DNA from 3 places in the Peribacillus sp. JNUCC41 genome. Region 2 is predicted to be linked to each of the others. Evidence: riboswitches for the same ligand, from Rfam matches in the RefSeq annotation. Region 2 holds a riboswitch; each other region holds the start of a gene.
What was found. A riboswitch is a leader RNA that binds a small molecule or an ion and turns the genes downstream of it on or off. The one in region 2 is predicted to bind S-adenosylmethionine.
Positions count from the first base shown of each region.

Region 1: it holds a riboswitch for S-adenosylmethionine, as region 2 does, so the genes downstream of both, JNUCC41_RS15630 (Fur-regulated basic protein FbpA) here and JNUCC41_RS07010 (O-acetylhomoserine aminocarboxypropyltransferase/cysteine synthase family protein) in region 2, are expected to answer to the same signal.
Region 3: it holds a riboswitch for S-adenosylmethionine, as region 2 does, so the genes downstream of both, JNUCC41_RS20120 (Na+/H+ antiporter NhaC family protein) here and JNUCC41_RS07010 (O-acetylhomoserine aminocarboxypropyltransferase/cysteine synthase family protein) in region 2, are expected to answer to the same signal.

Region 1 covers NZ_CP062163.1:3,209,262-3,215,558, reverse strand. The annotation lists gene JNUCC41_RS15650 (ABC transporter ATP-binding protein) at 1-316, shown strand, start outside; gene JNUCC41_RS15645 (GDSL-type esterase/lipase family protein) at 370-1,071, opposite strand; gene JNUCC41_RS15640 (GNAT family N-acetyltransferase) at 1,289-1,795, shown strand; gene JNUCC41_RS15635 (aspartyl-phosphate phosphatase Spo0E family protein) at 1,864-2,058, opposite strand; gene JNUCC41_RS15630 (Fur-regulated basic protein FbpA) at 2,311-2,499, opposite strand; SAM riboswitch class I at 2,676-2,780, opposite strand; TPP riboswitch at 2,936-3,041, shown strand; gene tenA (thiaminase II) at 3,132-3,821, shown strand; gene thiW (energy coupling factor transporter S component ThiW) at 3,825-4,346, shown strand; gene thiD (bifunctional hydroxymethylpyrimidine kinase/phosphomethylpyrimidine kinase) at 4,315-5,121, shown strand; gene thiM (hydroxyethylthiazole kinase) at 5,118-5,933, shown strand; gene thiE (thiamine phosphate synthase) at 5,914-6,297, shown strand, end outside.
Region 2 covers NZ_CP062163.1:1,392,004-1,398,300, forward strand. The annotation lists gene JNUCC41_RS06995 (MetQ/NlpA family ABC transporter substrate-binding protein) at 1-27, opposite strand, end outside; gene JNUCC41_RS07000 (methionine ABC transporter permease) at 43-711, opposite strand; gene JNUCC41_RS07005 (methionine ABC transporter ATP-binding protein) at 704-1,738, opposite strand; SAM riboswitch class I at 1,892-2,004, opposite strand; gene JNUCC41_RS07010 (O-acetylhomoserine aminocarboxypropyltransferase/cysteine synthase family protein) at 2,122-3,432, opposite strand; SAM riboswitch class I at 3,532-3,638, opposite strand; gene JNUCC41_RS07015 (thioredoxin family protein) at 3,784-4,092, opposite strand; gene JNUCC41_RS07020 (toprim domain-containing protein) at 4,096-4,461, opposite strand; gene gcvH (glycine cleavage system protein GcvH) at 4,554-4,937, opposite strand; gene JNUCC41_RS07030 (arsenate reductase family protein) at 5,033-5,389, opposite strand; gene JNUCC41_RS07035 (acyl-CoA dehydrogenase FadE) at 5,531-6,297, opposite strand, start outside.
Region 3 covers NZ_CP062163.1:4,138,274-4,144,570, reverse strand. The annotation lists gene JNUCC41_RS20130 (chromate transporter) at 1-123, shown strand, start outside; gene JNUCC41_RS20125 (chromate transporter) at 171-716, shown strand; gene JNUCC41_RS20120 (Na+/H+ antiporter NhaC family protein) at 944-2,254, opposite strand; SAM riboswitch class I at 2,444-2,551, opposite strand; gene JNUCC41_RS20115 (SOS response-associated peptidase) at 2,812-3,483, opposite strand; gene JNUCC41_RS20110 (hypothetical protein) at 3,544-3,699, opposite strand; gene hutG (formimidoylglutamase) at 3,991-4,947, opposite strand; gene JNUCC41_RS20100 (LysR family transcriptional regulator) at 5,071-5,973, shown strand; gene ggt (gamma-glutamyltransferase) at 6,120-6,297, opposite strand, start outside.

The DNA.
Region 1 (6,297 bases), 1.8 Mb from region 2:
AAAACAGCGCATTGCCATAGCTAGGGCACTTTTGAAAAATCCGCAAATCATCATTCTCGATGAAGCAACGGCGGCCTTGGATACAGAATCCGAACATTTGATCCAGCAAGCATTGTCACGTTTAATGAAAAACCGGACTTCAATAGTAATTGCACATCGTTTATCGACCATTCATGATGCGGATCAAATAATCGTTCTGGAAAAAGGGCAGGTTCATGAAAAAGGAACACATGAACAGTTATTGCTAAACAACGGCAGATACAAGCAACTCCATGACTTGCAGTTCCCTCAACTTAAAGCGATATCAAATTCCTAGCTACTTCTTGGAGGGCAAAAATGCACAGGAAGCCTTCCTGTGCATTTTTGCTTTCATTTGAAATCATAACTTTCCAAAACCCGGTTCGCAATGAGCTGATACCCTTTTTCATTCGGATGTAACTTATCACTGAAATACTCTGTTTTCTTTTTATCTTCAAAAAGATCATTTGTAGGAATGAATAACATCCTTTTATCTTTATCCGCTATTCCCTTTATTGACAGGTTATAATCACGAATGTCCTTTTCAAGTTTTTGATTGTCTTTTATTGGGTTATATAGTCCTACTACCAGAATATCCGCCTTATCGTTTGCCTCTATCAAGGTTGATGTAATCTTTTTGAGATGGTTGATATACTCCTGTTTCCCCTCAATGATTTTTCGGTCACTTATTTTCTCCAAGTCCCCTCCGTTACTATTGATCAAGTCATTCGTTCCAATAAAAACGATGAAAGTATCTGCTTCATCAAGTTTCGTTTTAATGCGGTAATCATCAAGCTGTTTCATCACCCCATCCGTTTCCTGGCCTTTTATACCGTAATTCCAAAAACTCACTTTTTGTTCCGATTGCGGATTATTCAATTCATCCTCAAGGCCTTCTATATATCCTTCCCCATCCTTATCCCCTTTTCCATAGGTTAATGAATCTCCAAAAGCCATCACTCTTTGCACATCTTCCGACTCCGAGGCCTGAAATTCATACGCAGCAAAACATATAACGAGTACTATAATCAATAAACCTGCCAATTTTTTCATTTGGTTCCCCTCTTGTCTCTTTACTAGAAGTATTTAATCTTTTACATACCCAAAAAATCTACAGTCTTAACATAAAAAAATTGTCATATAAAGATTCAAGAGTGTATGATAATATAAAACTTTCAATGGTTTGGGTGTCATTCACCGTCCCTAAAACAAAATACGGGATTACCCTTCATTCTGGAGATTTAATAAATGATAGTTAGGAGTTTAAATCATGGAAGAGCTCATAGAGTTTAGAGAGGCAGGACTATCCGATCTACCCAGAATTGTTGAAATATATAATTCAACAATTGCTTCAAGAATGGTCACGGCAGATACGGAGCCTGTATCCGTCCAATCGAGGGTTAAATGGTTTGAGGAACATCATTCAGAAAGTAGACCGCTATTTATCATTACTATAAAAGGGAAAACTGCTGGATGGATGAGCTTTCAATCCTTCTATGGCCGACCGGCATATAATTCCACTGCCGAAATCAGCATTTATATAGATGATTATTTCCGGGGAAAAGGAATCGGACAAATTTCGATTCAAAAGGCAATTGAATGGAGTCCAAAATTAGGTGTTAAGACTCTATTGGGTTTCATTTTCGCCCACAATACACCAAGCCTTAAGCTTTTTTCCAAATTCGGGTTTGAAGAATGGGCACATTTACCTCAAGTTGCCGAGTTGGATGGAATCGAGCGGGATTTGCTCATTCTTGGTAAACGTGTCGATATGTAATATCATTCTTTAGAGCTATTGCCTTGAGCAGTAGCTTTTTCATATTAATCGAGTGCGAATTGGCTAATTTAAAAATACCTATATGCTTTCTGGAGGTAAAAATGTTCACACTCTCTTTTACTTGTTAACGCATTTAATAGCGTATCCAATTCTTGACTTGCTTGAACAGTTAGCAGACTTGATAAGCCGTAAATTGCTGCCAAGTTGATCATTTCTTTTCTTTTCTCTTCTATTTTTTCTATAGTTACCTTACGGCAAGGCATTATATGCCACCTCCCATTTATTCAATTTTTTTACACTTTCATCATAATGAATCTACTAGTTAAAATCAACTATTTTTCAGAAATTAAATGTGTTATTTTAAAGGTTAAATGTGACAAAATGACTATTATTTCTGTAATTATGTATATTTTGTGTCATTTTCTATTAAACGCAAAAAAGCATCCACTAGTGTAGACTGTGAATGCTTACATCATATCTCTTATCCAAGAACCCAAACTATAGTCCATCGTTTACTATGTCATCCATTCAGAAGGTGACTCGGTATTTGGTTTATTTATAACAATCTTATATTCATCTTCAAGTACTTTTAATGGGGCATCATAAAGGTGCCTTTCATCAGAGGTTTTGTATACTCCATTGGCCAATAACTCTTCAATAAGCTTTGCCTTCCTCTGTTCGATCCTCTTAAATAATTCTGCCATGTAAATGGCTCCTTTCCTAGTCATCCTAGAGCCTGCTTCTAGTTAGCTAATCTTTATCAACTTGTTTTATTTTCACCAAATTATATATACCTTTTCTATTATGTCACTAAACGTTATTTCCCAAAAATAAAAGCCCCTTCTAATTCAAGAAGAGGCTGACAGTGTCCGTACGGCTCTTCTTATCTTCCAAGCATATGCTTGTTGGATTTAGCACAGTTCCCAAAACGGGTCCGCTGCCGAGGTTTCTTTGGGCCAAGTCCCTCCACCTCTCTGGATAAGAAATCGATATATAAATGATGTAGACATGATTTTATCCTAATAACCATCAAAAGTCAATTACCTGGTTCTCCCTTTTTTCCTGGACAAAATGGTCCCTCTTTAAATGCGGGTTGCATTTTCTTGTCTTTCTGATATGATGTCAGTAATTACATACAATTCACACCACTAGGGGAGTCTTTTTTTAAGACTGAGATGGAATTAGTTCCGGACCCTTTGAACCTGAACCGGCTCATACCGGCGGAGGGAAGTGGATGATATCGTCCATTTTCAGACTATATCCATCTACCCCGTTCCGTATTCAGGAACGGGGTTTTTTCATTAACAAAGGGATCCATTCTAAAGGAGGATGAACAATGGAGAATGTTAAATTAGAAACATTCAGTGATAGACTACATGCACGGTCAAAAGAGATTTGGAAAAGGAACCATTCACATCCCTTCGTCCAGGCAATTGGAAATGGTACGCTTCCTGAAAAGAAATTTGCCTATTACCTGAAGCAGGACTATATCTATCTCATGGATTATTCCAAGCTCTTTGCTTTAGGTGTAATCAAAGCTCATAACATCGAAACCATGGCAAAGTTTGCGAGTATTTTAAATGAAACCCTTCAAGTGGAAATGGATATTCATCGGCATTATGCTTCCGAATTCGGGATCACTTCCAAGGAATTGGAAGATACAGAACCTACTCCAACGACTCTAGCCTATACAGGCTACATGCTAAATGCAGCTCAGCATGGGACTTTGGCAGACTTGATCGCCTGTCTCCTGCCCTGCGCTTGGGATTATTATGAAATCGGTTTGCTACTAAAAGAACAAAATGGAGCATCATTGGAAAACAATCGCTACTCAGATTGGATAAGGTCCTATTCATCTCCTGAATTTGGGGAAGCACACAAATGGCTGATCGCTTTGTTGGAAGAGTTGACGGAAGGCATGCCAGAAAAGGAACTTCTTAGATTAGAAAAGCACTTTTTGGTTACTTCCCGATATGAATATTTATTCTGGGATATGGTTCATAATGAGCAAGATTGGCCGCTGTAGATGATGAATCCTGTCAAGAAACTGACGTTGACTGCCATGATCACGGCAATTACGACGCTGACCAGTTCATTTATTTTCATTCCTGCAGGATTTGCAAAGGTCTTTCCTATTCAGCATCTGGCAAATGTCCTGACGGCTGTTCTATTGGGGCCAGCTTATGCAGTGACACAAGCTTTTTTAGTTTCCATCATTAGAAACATGTCTGGTACCGGTTCAATTTTCGCCTTTCCCGGTAGCATGATCGGTGCACTTTTGGCCGCAATCCTTTATCGAAAAACACAAAGCTTAAAATTCGCTTGTTTAGGGGAAGTGATCGGGACCGGCATTATCGGTTCCCTAGCCTGTTATCCACTTGCCCTCCTCCTATTGGGAGAAAAAGCTGCTCTTTTTGGTTTTTTACCGGCTTTTATGCTCAGTTCATTCGCTGGTGCGATTTTAGCTTTCATATTACTTAAAATACTTCTAAAAAATACTTATATGAAGGGGTTTTTTTATGAAAACAGCATTAACCATCGCAGGCTCTGATTCAGGGGGCGGGGCTGGAATCCAAGCGGATTTAAAAACATTTTCTGCACATGGTGTCTTTGGCATGTCTGCCATCACAGCCGTAACCGCACAAAATACAATGGAAGTCCGTTCAGTACAGCCAATTGAAACAGCTATCATATCAGATCAAATTGCAGCTATCTTTGAAGATATTACTGTCGACGCAGTAAAAATAGGCATGCTTGGATCAAAAGAAATCGTGGAAACTGTCGCTGCGTCCCTTAAAACCTTCTTGCCTGCCATCGTTATCCTTGACCCTGTCATGATTTCCAAAAGCGGTCATCATTTGCTCGACGATAAGGCTGTCTCTGCCTTAAAAATGGATTTGCTTCCGCTTGCAACACTTGTAACCCCTAATGTACCGGAAGCGGAAGTACTTACTGGTTTGTCGATTCGAACGGAACAAGATTTCTACAAAGCATGCATTTCAATACAAGAAATGGGTCCCAAAGCCGTTTTACTTAAAGGAGGCCATGCAGCTGGAAATCCAAATGATCTTTTTTATGATGGGACTGACTTCCAATGGATCGAGGGGGAGCGCATTCATACTAAGAACACTCATGGCACGGGCTGTACCCTATCATCCGCCATTACATCAAACCTGGCAAATGGGCTGCCATTGCAAGAGTCGATCGAAAAGGCCAAGACCTATATTTCTGACGCGATACGCAATAGCTTTTCAATCGGTAAAGGTCATGGACCTGTCCATCATTTTCATTCATTTTCAAAAAAAGAACGGAGTGAATTAATATGAAGGTTTCTGCAGCCGATTTATTCGTGAAGGTAAAAGAAAGAAAACCACTCATTCACCAAATCACCAACTTTGTTACGGTCAACGACTGTGCAAATGCCACCCTTGCCATCGGTGGTTCACCAGTAATGACTTCGAGCCCAAGAGAAGTGGCGGATATGGTCAAATTAGCAGATGCATTGGTTTTGAATTTCGGTACGATCGATGATAAAGCCTTGGAAGCAATGGAGATTGCCGGTAAGACGGCAAATACCATGGAGATCCCGGTCATCTTGGACCCGGTGGGAGTTGGTGCCACCCCCTATCGTACAGAGCAGGTCAAAGAGCTCCTTAGTAAGGTTACTTTCCAAATCATTCGCGGGAATGCGAGTGAGATTCTTTCATTGATGGGCGGGGATACCGTTACACGCGGGGTGGATTCGGGGGAACTAGCGATTAGCCATGCAGAGCTGGCTGCACAAGCAGCTAATAAATTGAATAGCATCGTCGTGGTCAGCGGAGCAAAGGATGCAGTCAGCGATGGAAAACATACGTCCATCATCGACAATGGAAACCTCCTTTTAACTAATGTTACAGGTACCGGTTGCATGTCCACCGCTCTTATCGGCACTTTTTCCGGAGTCACCGACGATTTCTATTCTGCGGCAATTGCCGGAATCTCAACCATGAGCATTTCAGGGGAACTAGCTGCTGCAAACCTTCAAAAAGATGAAGGAACAGGAACGTTTCGTGTGCGATTAATCGATGCAATATCAAGAATGGATAGGGAAATCTGGATGGATGAGGTGAAAATGAATGAAGAAGTCCCAAATTGATTTAAGCTTGTATTTAGTTACGAAAGAGTCCATAGCATTAGAAAAATTGACCGAAATCATTGCAGAATCGGTTTCAGGAGGAGTCTCAATCGTACAACTTAGGGAGAAAAACAATTCCTCCCTTTCCTTTTATAAAAAAGCTTCTGCATTGAAACAGTTATTGAACGAGCTGTCCATTCCCCTTATCATCAACGACCGGGTGGATATAGCACTTGCGGTTGGAGCGGACGGAATTCATATTGGGCAAGATGACCTTCCTCTGACTGTCGTCAAACAAATGGTTCCTGAAGATATGATTGTCGGTGTATCTGTCTCCACACTTGAAGAAGCTCACGAAGCCGAACGAAATGGAGCAGACTATATC
Region 2 (6,297 bases):
TAATGCAAAGCCTAAAAACTTTTTCATCCTATTCATCTCCCTTTATCTTTTGTCCAATTTAGATGTAATCACATCTCCAATAATTTGAATTATGAAGACGATAATTAGAATAACGATCGTCGCTACAAGCGTAACGTCATTTTGATTTCTTTGATAGCCGTCCAAATAGGCTAGATTACCAAGTCCGCCTGCACCGATGACCCCGGCCATTGCGGTATATCCAACCAATGCAATCGATGTTACCGTAATCCCGGAAATAAGGGCAGGCATCGACTCTGGAAGAAGGACCTTCCAAATGATCGTACTCGTTTTTGCCCCCATGGATTTAGCGGCTTCGATTACACCCTTATCGATTTCACGCAGGCCGATTTCAACCATACGCGCATAAAATGGGGCAGCCCCGATAATAAGTGCCGGCAGTGCAGCGTTCTCTCCGATCATGGATCCGACGAGTGCTTTAGTGAAAGGAATGAGCAGCACGATCAAAATAAGAAATGGAATGGAACGGAATATATTAACGATAGCACTCATGACCCCGTTAATCACCCGATTTTCCCACATATTACCCTTCCCTGTCAGGAACAGGATCAATCCTAATATTATGCCTATAAAAAAGGTTGCCACTACAGAGACGCTTGTCATGTAAAGCGTTTCTTTCGTTGCTTCAATAATGTCTTCCCAATCAATATTCGGCAATAATTCTTCAAGCATGAGTAATCACCTCCACGCCTACCTGCTGTGCTTTAATGAATTCGATTGCGCGGAGCATTTCATCCTCAGTGCCATCAAGATGGATAAACAATGTTCCATATGAACCGCTTCTTGTTTGGGATATCTTACCTTGAACGATATTGACATCCAACTCGAAGTTACGTACAAGCTTGGTGATCAACGGGCTTTCTGCATGATCACCTACAAAGGTCAATTGAATCACTTTGCCTGCAGGATAACGTTCGAGCAAATGGTCCATCGTTTCTTTCGTTTCTTCCGGTTCCGTTACCTGCTGCACGAAACGCTTTGTCATTTGTTCTTTAGGATTCTTGAAAACATCCAGGACAGGACCCTGTTCAACAACTTGCCCGTTTTCCATCACGGCGACGCGATGACAGATTTTACGTATTACATGCATTTCATGTGTTATCAAGACGATCGTCAATCCTAGGCGCTGATTGATGTCAACAAGCAATTCGAGTATGGAGTCGGTAGTCTGCGGATCCAAGGCAGATGTCGCTTCATCACACAGCAGCACTTTAGGGTCATTTGCCAAAGCCCTCGCTATGCCCACCCTTTGCTTTTGCCCTCCGCTTAATTGTGAAGGATAGGCCTTTTCCCTGCCTTCCAGTCCGACTAACTTGATCAATTCGTTCACACGCTTGATCCGTTCCGCTTTAGAAACACCAGCAATTTCCAATGGGAAAGAAATATTATCCTGAACGGTCCTTGACCATAATAGATTGAAATGTTGGAAAATCATGCTGATTTCTTGACGTGCCTTACGGAGCTGAGCCCCTTTAATTTTTGAAATTTCCTTCTCAGCCACCACAACGGATCCCTCTGTAGGAGTTTCCAATCCATTGAGCATTCTGATTAAAGTACTTTTCCCCGCTCCACTGTAACCGATGATACCGAAAATCTCGCCTTTATTTATTTCAACATTCACATTATTTACAGCCTTGATCGTCTCACTGTTTCCTTTTCCTGTTCGGAACAGCTTACTGACTTTCGTCAATGTAATCATTAATCCTCACCTCTTTTATCCAATAAAACCTATGAACTTAGTTGATTTCTTTACATTATTAGTCTGTTTCTCATAACATGCACATGTTTTCCCCATTAAAACTGAAAAAACCTTTCTGCATGAGCAGAAAGGCAGGTGAAGAAACAGGCCTTTCTCTCATCTTCCAAAGTAATTAAACTTTGTGTGAATTGGCACCTTTCCAAGGAAATCTCCTTGTCGGTTGCCGGGTTTCATCGGGCACATCCCTCCACCTCTCTTGATAAGAGCTAATATATAGAATATTTGTACATCATTAAGTTCTTTAGTATGGAGAAATTTTATCATAGATAAAAAAGGAGCGCAATGTATATTATTTCTAGTTCAAGAATGAACAGGAACTCTGCTTAAAGCGTTTTGGAAGTCAAGGAGACGATATTCGTCGCTTTTTCAATTGCCTGCTCTAAATCTTCTATTAAGTCGTCTACATTTTCAATCCCAATTGATAAACGGACTTGATCGGCACTTACACCCGCTTTCGCAAGACCCGCCTCATTCAATTGTTGATGGGTCGTACTGGCTGGGTGGATGATCAAGCTCTTCGCATCCCCTACATTCGCCACATGGGACCATAATTCCACCGAATTGATAAGTTTTGCCCCAGCTTCGCGATTACCTTGTATTCCAAAAGTCACGACAGATCCAGCTCCCTTAGGCAAATATTTATCCGCAAGGGCCTTATCGGGATGATCCTCATCACCAGGATGCGAAACCCAAGTCACGGCAGGATGGTTTTTTAAATATTCAATGACAGACTTGGTGTTTGATAGATGCTCTTTCATCCTTACATGCAGCGTTTCAAGTCCAAGCGTAAACTGGAATGCACTTTGGGCACTTAGCGCAGGGCCTAAATCACGAAGTAACTGGACTCGGGCTTTCGTTATGAATGCGGCAGGTCCAACTGCCTCGGCATATACCAGACCGTCATAACTTGGGTCAGGCTCCGTGAAGCCAGGGTAGTTTGGCGAGTTCCAATCGAACTTCCCTCCATCCACGATGACACCGCCTAGTGTCGTTCCATTTCCCAGAAGCCATTTTGTAGCGGAATGGATGACGATGTCCGCGCCAAAATCAATTGGTCTGCAAAGATATGGTGTTGCAAAGGTATTATCAATGATTAAAGGTATGCCGGCTTCATGGGCGATTTTCGCTACCGCTTCAATATCAAGCACCCTCAAACTTGGATTACCGATCGTTTCGGCAAAAATGGCTTTAGTTCTTGGCGTAATCGCCCTTTTGAAATTTTCAGGGTCATCGGGAGAAACGAACCTCACTTTGATCCCATATTTAGGAAGAGTATTTTCAAAAAGGTTATACGTACCGCCATATAATGTAGAGGCTGAAACAATCTCATCACCTGCACCGGCAATGTTCAGGATTGAAAGTGAGATGGCAGCCATTCCGCTTGCTGTTGCCAATCCGCCGATGCCACCTTCCAATAAGGCCATTCTTTCTTCAAAAACGCTGACCGTGGGATTATGAAGCCGTGTATATATATAGCCATTCTCCTTTAGGCCAAATAAATTCGCTGCATGGTCGGTGTCTTTGAACAAGTATGCATTGCTTTGGTAGATAGGAACGGCACGGGCACCTGTTTCATCAGTTTGCAGACCGCCATGAACACTCAATGTTTCAAAACGCAACTTTTTCCCTGACATATGGTTTCACCTTTTTCTATGGATTTAGTTGGAATTTTATGATATCTGGCCTTTTATAAACAAAAAAACCACTTCAACAAGAAGAGGTCTCAAGAACACACCTCATCTACCAGAGCCAACACTCTGCTGGAATTAGCACCGTATATAAAATTTATACCGGTTGCCGGGCTTCGTCGGGCCAGTCCCTCCGCCACTCTTGATAAGAACTATTAAATTCTGCCATTACTTAATTCAAAATATATCATTTTAGAATAAATCAGTCAATGAATTGTTAGAATATTCTTTGTTTAATTCCAATCTCGCATTCAAATGTCCGCAACAAAGAAACCAACCACGGTTCTGATTGGTTTCTTAGCTGATTTCCTTAAGCAATCCGTACAAATAAGGAACGGATTGAAAGGCATATATTTTTGTGTGCAGCTTTCCTTTTTTGAAAAGCAATAAACAGGGCACACTTTCGATTTCATATGATTCGGCAATTGCTTGGACATAGTTCATATTCATTTTGCCTGCCTTCAATTCCGGGAACAGCTCCAAGGATATCGTCAGCATCTTGGAGGCAACCTGACAAGTGCCGCATAAAGGCGTATATAAATATAAGCAAAAGGTTTCCCCATTTTCAACAGCAAGCTTACACTCTTCTTCTTTCCATTCCTGCATCAATTAGTCGTTCACCCTTTGACTTAAAAATTTCATTTTCACATTCATATTGGCAGATAGTAGCACAGTTGCGATATGATGTTCGGGTGAGCTTTCCACTTCTTTGTACATTTTATTAATATACAGGTGGTTTGCTTCCGGCATTTCCCTTCGGAACTGCTTCCGCAGCTTTTCTCCTGATTCATCTGCGTCAAAAAGGAGATAAACATCACGATCCATCAATTCATCCACTAATTCATCCAGCTTAGTTAATGATATGGTCCCATTTGTACATCTTATTTCCACATCTTCATTTAAAACGGAGGCAACTTTTCTTCTATCGGAACTGCCTTCTACAATAATCACTTTATCGAATTCGCCCCACTCCATGTCATCACTCCATCTCATGAATTATGTGCGCAACTGCCGCTGTATAAAATGAAAAAGAGAGCAGGCCCATTCAGTCCCCCCTCTCCTTCTTTTTAACCGTTGATTAAACTCTCATACTCTTCAGCGCTCATCAAGTTTTCAATATCACTGCTATTAGATGGTTCAAGTACGACCATCCATGCCTTTTCATAAGGAGACTCATTTACATATTCCGGGTTGTCACTTAAATCTTCGTTTACTTCAACAACCTTGCCACTGATAGGTGCATAAAGCTCAGAAACTGTCTTAACGGATTCAACACTTCCAAATGGTTCGTTCGCTTTCAATTCATCGCCGATTTCCGGAAGCTCAACGAATACGATGTCCCCAAGCTCGGACTGTGCGAAAGCTGTAATCCCAATGCGCACTGTTCCATCTTCCGTTTTGACCCATTCATGTTCTTTAGTGTAACGAAGTTCTTTTGGTGTTGTCGTCATTATTAACCCTCCATATGTACATCTTATTTTATCTATTTCATTATAAGGTAGATAGTGTGTTTAAGTAAGGAATTAACCAAATATTTTGTGAAATTTCAGTTCCAAACCTGTTCGAATTGCTCTTCTTTGAAACCTACCGTCACTTTAGTGCCATCTGTAACAATCGGCCTTTTCAGAAGCATTCCATCCGTGGACAATATATCAAGCATCTCTGCTTCAGAAGCTTCTTTCAGCTTATCCTTTAAGCCCAGCTCCCGATATTTTTGACCGCTGGTATTGAAGAACTTCTTCAATTCCAAATTGCTGATTTTATATAGTTTTTCTATTTCTGTTCGCGAAGGCGGATTTTCAGCTATATGGATCGCTTCATATTGCAGTTCATGATTATCCAGCCACTTCTTCGCATTACGGCATGTGCCGCATTTTGGGTACCAATATAATGTTAAGCCCATCATTTCACCACCTATCAATAGAATACCCGTTTTCAGCACGCAATACAACGAAATGTCTTTTGAATTTCCGTTGCGATTTCATCAAAGGAAATAAAGGGAATGCCTTTACGGGCATTCCCTTTACAGATTCTGATTCATTGCTTATAGAGCATATTTTTCCGCTTCGATCACTTTTACGGAGGCTTCACGTTTTTTCGCAATGACATTGATCGGATTGTGTCTTGTCAGCTTGCGGAGCGACGAAAGCATGATTCGAAGAGTATCGCCTGTTTCCACCGCAATTAACGTTTCTTTTGCATGCTGTTCTATTTCATTGAAAGCTTCCTGAACGAAGATTTCAGTGTAAAGCACTTTTTGTTTGTTCTTCTCCAGGCCTGTAGCTGCAATAGCTTTCTCCGTACGCAATACCACGGATTCAGCTGCATAGGCAAGGGATACGATATCGGCAATGTTTGAGAGGATTTCTTGTTCTTGATCAAGAGTTTTGCCGTATTTCTGTGCCGCTAGGCCAGCCGCCAAAATACCGATTTTCTTAGCGTTCCTAACAAGTATCTTTTCTTGTGCCAGTGGCTCATCGCCAGGCTCTTCCGGCATCATCATCATTAATTCCTCTTGCAGGCCTTGGGCTTTTTGAAGAAGCGGCAATTCCCCTTTAAGTGCTTTTTTCAGGAAAGTTCCCGGGACAAGCAATCGGTTGATTTCATTTGTACCTTCAAAGATCCGGTTAATACGGGAATCGCGATATGCTTTTTCAATTTCATACTCCTGCATGAAACCATAACCGCCATGAAGCTGTACGCCTTCATCTGTAACATAATCCAATACTTCGGAAGCGAAGAATTTATTCAATGAACACTCAATGGCATATTCAGCAACTGCGGCCGCCATTGATTTCCCATCTTTCACTT
Region 3 (6,297 bases), 2.7 Mb from region 2:
GCTGTAGTGGGTATTGTGACAATCTCCATCAAGAGAAAATTAGGATACGATGTCAAGTTGGACAGAAAAGATAAGACAAAAGAAGAAAATGATTTCGAACCTTACATGGGTGCTGGCATATAGGTAAATCAAAAAGGGTCTAACTAATTTTCAAGAAAGCGTGTGATAGAATGATGGAATTGTGGGAGTTGTTTAGCACCTTCTTTATTATCGGCTTTGTATCGTTCGGAGGCGGATACGCCATGATTCCCGTAATAGAATCGGAAGTCTCACAGCATGGATGGCTGACGACGCAACAATTTACCGATATAATCGCAATTTCCGGGATGTCCCCAGGACCTGTCACAGCCAATAGTGCCATTCTCGTTGGCTATTCTACTGCTGGATTAGCAGGAGCCATATCATCCGCTCTCGGAATCTTGCTACCTGCTATAATATTCGTGACCGTTATAGCCACCTTCTTCAGCAAATTGAATCATTATCCAGTTATTCAATCCATGTTTTATGGATTAAGACCCATTGTCACTAGTCTAATCCTCTTTGCAGCAATCAGTTTATCACTTTCCAATCATATGATAGCCCCTAACTTTTCATGGCATACGATAAGCTTATTACTCGTATTTGGATTATCGTTATTTGCCCTGATGAAATTACGCTGGCACCCAGCTTATGTAATTATACTTTCTGGTTTAGTTGGTGTTGTCCTCTATTCATGACAAATGCCGCACGCAAAACCATTATCAATATGGACCGGAATGAGCAGTTATTTTAGTTATGAATAAAATGGTATACCATAAATAAAAGAAATACCAAACAGATGAATTGAAAACTGCCTTGATTACTTTTTGAACACTGATACTGACATGAATGCGAAGATTTCACCCATACAGAAAACACCCTGTATCCAATGATTCAGGGTGTTTTTTTCATTTTTGTCCTCTTTTTAAGAAGTCCGTTTCTTCGTTTCATCCGAGTGAAACCGTGGATAACCAATCAAGATGGCCACGACTCCACAAAGTCCAATTAGTATCGGGTAATATGAATACGGCAAGATGCTTATCGGAGAGATTTTTGCTACCCCTGCTGCAACAAGCAGTTGTGCCCCATATGGTATCAACCCTTGGATACAACAGGCAAAAACGTCAAGTATGCTCGCCGATTTACGCGGATCAATCCCATACCTTTCAGCGATGTTTTTGGCAAGTGGCCCAGCAATGATAATCGAAATCGTATTATTTGCCGTGGAAAGGTTCGTCAAGCCAACAAGCCCGGCAATACTGAATTCCGCCCCTTTTTTTGATTTGCTATTTCGGGTCACGAGCTGGAGTAGATAATCAATGCCACCATTATGTTTGATTACAGCAACCATACCTGCAATTAAAATGGCAAGGAAGGATATTTCATACATTCCCGCCATTCCTTCACCAACTTTTTGAATGACACCCAACGGTTGATAACTTCCATCAGCCAAGCCGATGATTCCGGCAAAGACGATTCCGCTGGAAAGCACCAGGAACACATTGACTCCTGCCAATGCAGTGATCAATACGCAAAGGTATGGAAGAATCTTCACCCAATTATAAGAATTTTGGATGATGTCGGCTTGTTCACCCATCGTTAATATTCCTAGGATAGCACATGTGATGATGGCTGCAGGTAAAACGATGAAAAAATTCACTTTAAACTTATCCTTCATTTTCGTTCCCTGTGTTCGAACTGCAGCGATTGTCGTATCTGAAATGAAGGATAGGTTATCCCCAAACATCGCACCACCAATAACGGCCGCCATTGAAAGGGCAAGCGAAATATCGGTTTGCTCGCTAATTCCGACCCCGATAGGTGCTAGGGCTACAATCGTTCCCATGCTCGTCCCCATAGATAGAGAAATAAAACAAGCGATAATGAATATCCCTACCATCAAAAGATTTTGCGGAAAAACGGCTAAGGCAAGATTCACCGTTGATTCAACCGCCCCCATGCCATTCGCAACTTCGGAAAAAGCGCCGGCTAAAAGGAAAATGATAACCATTAACATAATATTGGCGTCCCCTGCACCTTTACAGAAAATATCAACTTTTTGATTGAAACTTTCTTTCCGATTCATTGCCAATGCAGCTGCTGATGCAATAGAAATGGCTACAATCACCGGAAAAGAATAAAAATCTTTAGTGATGATTCCGGACCCTATAAATAAAATTAAAAATACGACAAATGGAATCAATGCCCATGGATTCCCTTTATTGTTTGCACTCATGATGTACACCTCTTTTTATTTTTCCCATGACATGTGTCATAGCCTTTATCCTTTTAACAGTTTTCGCAAATAACACCAACTTGAACTTGATTCTCCAGTCATGGAGCTATAGCTAAAAAACTGCCGGCATAAAAAAGACCCCTTCTATTTAACAACAAGAAGAGGTCTTTTAATTTATAAAAAACACCCTCCTTATCTTTCAGGCGAAAATCAGCCTGCTGGATTTGGCACAGCACTCCCATTAAGTCCGCTGCCGAGACATCTTCGGGCCAGTCCCTCCGTCTCTCTTGATAAGAAGATCAAATTTATATAATTTATCAAATATTACGATGCCTGCCAGAAAAGCACCAGGCTGGAAAGTTGCCGAAACCAATCTGAGTTTTTGAAAGAGACATCGAAGTCGTTTTGAAAAGCAAATATAAGAGTACAGCATTTTGTCTATTTTCGCAAGGTTTAGTTTTAAAGTATTTCCATGCACTTCTTAATGATTAATTAGGAATCTTGACATATGCAGTTAATCGGGACGGAATTAACATAAAAAGAGGTCTAATGACCTCTCAGCAAATTTGTTGTATTAGGTTAGGTGAATTTTTTTTAGTCGAGTTCACATCAGTCGATACCTCAAAAGCTTCCATTTGTTCCGAATCGAATGAATTTAAATACTGCTGCAGATATGCAGGATCATTAATGGATGGATTCAACCAATCTTTTTCATCTTCTGGTTTAAGGATGACAGGCATACGATCATGAATGCTGGTCATCAGCTCATTAGGAACGGTTGTTATAACGGAGCACGAGTAGATGCTGAGGCCTTCAGGAGATTTCCAGGATTCCCATATACCGGCCATTCCAAATGGAGCATGATTCTTCAGTTTTATTCGCATCGGTATTTTTCTTTCTGGTGTCTTCTTCCATTCATAAAATGAGTCAGCGATTATCAAGCATCTCTTCTTCTTATACGCATTCTTGAAGCTTGTTTTCTCTGCAATGGTTTCCGCTCTGGCATTGATCATTTTATAGCCCACTTTTTCGTCTTTTGCCCAGAAAGGAATGAGTCCCCACCGAAGATATCCAAGTCGATTCCTTGCCCCGTCATTAATGACGGATAGCACGGATTGGGAGGGAGCAATATTGTAGCTGAATTGGTATTCCTCATCAAATGATCCTTGAATATCAAACCGATCTTTTATTTCCTCAATATCAGTGAAAAGGGTGAAACGTCCACACATAATATCGCCTACCGTATTAAGATTTATTACAGTGTAACAAATGGAACAAACAGGCACAAATCAGCGTTCTAAAATCCTGATGTCGGTAAATGGCTGATTAAATAATTCGCTGGAAATCAAAAGGGTGCCAAGGACTTCTCTTTCATCTTCAGCTTTAATGATTTCCGACAAAATCAAGGTACTACCATTCCTTACCGTTACTTTATATTCATTCATGGAATCCCCCCTCATAAGGCTAGATGCTTGTTATTATAAACCAAAAGACCACAAGTATCAGTATTGAACTCTTGCAGATTCATGGGTTAATCTACTAATGAAGAGGCCGCATGTAGGTTCCTTTACACATTAAAGGGTTATTCGAACAAAGCCCGGGAGCATAAATCCTTGAATTGGCGGCATAAAAAAGACTGCCCATGAATGATTCATGGACAGTCAGGCGCTGTAAAAGGTTTTTCGCTTCAATACAGATAGTTGATTACGGAGATGGCATTTTAGTAAGACCATTCATTATTTAAAATGAAGTAAAACCTCATTTATTAAATGTGCTGCCAATGTAACGGTTTTATTATTTTCATCCAACGAAGGATTCACTTCCGCGATATCAAAGGAGAGAATCTTTTCATTCGATACGATATGCCTGATAATGGCACGGACCAATTTAGGATTCAGTCCAAAAGGCGATGGAGCACTTACCCCAGGTGCGTAGGCTGAATCAATAACGTCTGTACATAATGTAAGAATAATGTAGTCATGTCCCTTAGCGAATTCATTTATCCGCCGCTTAGTTTCATCCATTTCATTCAATGACAAATCTTCTTCCAATATGTAATCGATCTTACTTCTCTCGGCAGTTTCAAACAGTGCCTTCGTATTCCCCTGCTTCTGAATTCCGACACATAAATAACCACAATTTTTATCTTCGTCCAAAATTTGCTTAAACATCGTTCCTGATGAACTTTCTTTTTCATAAGGCCTCATATCAAAGTGAGCGTCAATATTAATGATTCCCAAGCTAGCTCTTGGTCCAATGGATTCCCTAATCCCAAGATAATGGCCATACAGGGTTTCGTGCCCTCCGCCAAGTATGATAGGAATCGCTCTACTCTCCAATATCCGGGTAACAGCCGAACCCAATTGGGATTGAGCGGCCTCCATCTCTGTACCTTCACATATTACATCACCAGCATCCACCAGCTCGGTTTGGGAAGGTAAATGACAGGGTAATTTCGCCAATGACTGCCTAATATGATCAGGCCCTTCTGCCGCACCAATCCTGCCTTTATTCCTTTTAACGCCTTCATCACATTTGAAGCCAATCAATCCAAAGGTCCTGGATGAATTGGAAGAGATGGCTAATTCCGAAATCGGTGCCAAACGTACTCTTTGGTGGTATCTGAAGCTGTCCATGTCAGATTGGGAATCAATTCTTCCATTCCAATAATTTAAAGTCGGATTTGTATACATAATTTCTCCTTTATTTAAAAAATTCCGAAATATCTTTTTTCAAAATTATAAATGAGATAATATATAATTACCAATACAAAATTTCAATATATCTATAGCTTAAAGCTATAGAAAGGAGAATATATGGATCTTCGTCAACTTCGATATTTCACTACAATTGTCCGGGAAAAGAATTTCTCAAAAGCAGCAAAAACGCTGCATATATCACAACCTTCCCTAAGTAATGCCATAATGAAATTAGAAAATGTAGTTGGTTTTCAGCTTTTGGAACGCAATACAAGAGGGCTTGAGCTCACGGAATCAGGGGGGATTTTCTATACGAGATCTGTTGATCTGTTAAGAAGATTCGATAATATGCAGGTGGAGCTTAAAGAAATGAAGGATGTCGGAAGCGGAACCGTATCAATAGGTTCCATAGAATCATTCAAATTTTGGTTCCCGAAGATCATCAGGAATTTTAAAATCAATTATCCTAAAATTCATATAAAAGTCAGGGAAATATTAGGGGAAGAGAAGGTTTTCGATTCGTTAAATCAGTATAATGTTCATTTCACCATCACGAACCAGCCCATCAACAATGAGGAAATTCTGTCCACACCCCTTTATAATGAAAGATTCATGCTTTTGATCCATAAAGATGACGATTTAAACGGAAAAGAGTCCATCACCTTCCAAGACATAGCAAAGAAAGAATTGATCATCAGTACAACTGGATTTCAAACAAGAGATGATATCTTAAAAGCATTTAAGGATGAAAATGCAATTCCCAATATCCTATACGAAATAGAAAGGCTTGAAACGGCTTGCAGTTTGGTGGAAGCAGGGATTGGGGTTACAATTTTACCGGAAAACTATATAAGATCCGCTGCAACAACCAATACTGCAATTCGCGCGATCGATTCAAATTATTTGGAAAGGACTGTTTACCTGGCTTATTTGAAAGATCGATATCTGTCTCCTGCGGTATGTAGGTTAATCGAGGACATACATAGCTTTTTTAAGAGTGATGTCAGGAACGGTGACTAAAAAAATCAAAGGTAATGACAAAAAAAACATTCCCCATATGCACATTGCACAGGGGGGATGTTTGATTTTATTGCTTTGGCCATTTCCCTCGATTTCCTTATAAACTGCTTGCTAGAGCAGTTTCAGTCTAAATTCGTCAGGGTAAATTAATTCGTGACACTGCCATCATCGTCTGGATCTCCAATATCCGCCGGATCTTTTTCCAATAGTGCCTCTTTGTCTTTTTCATTCCATTTTGTTTTATATCCTAATGATTGCGCAACCCTTAATACCGGTAGATACGATTTTTTATCTGGTTTGAATGTTTCCAAGTCCCCTGTTCCA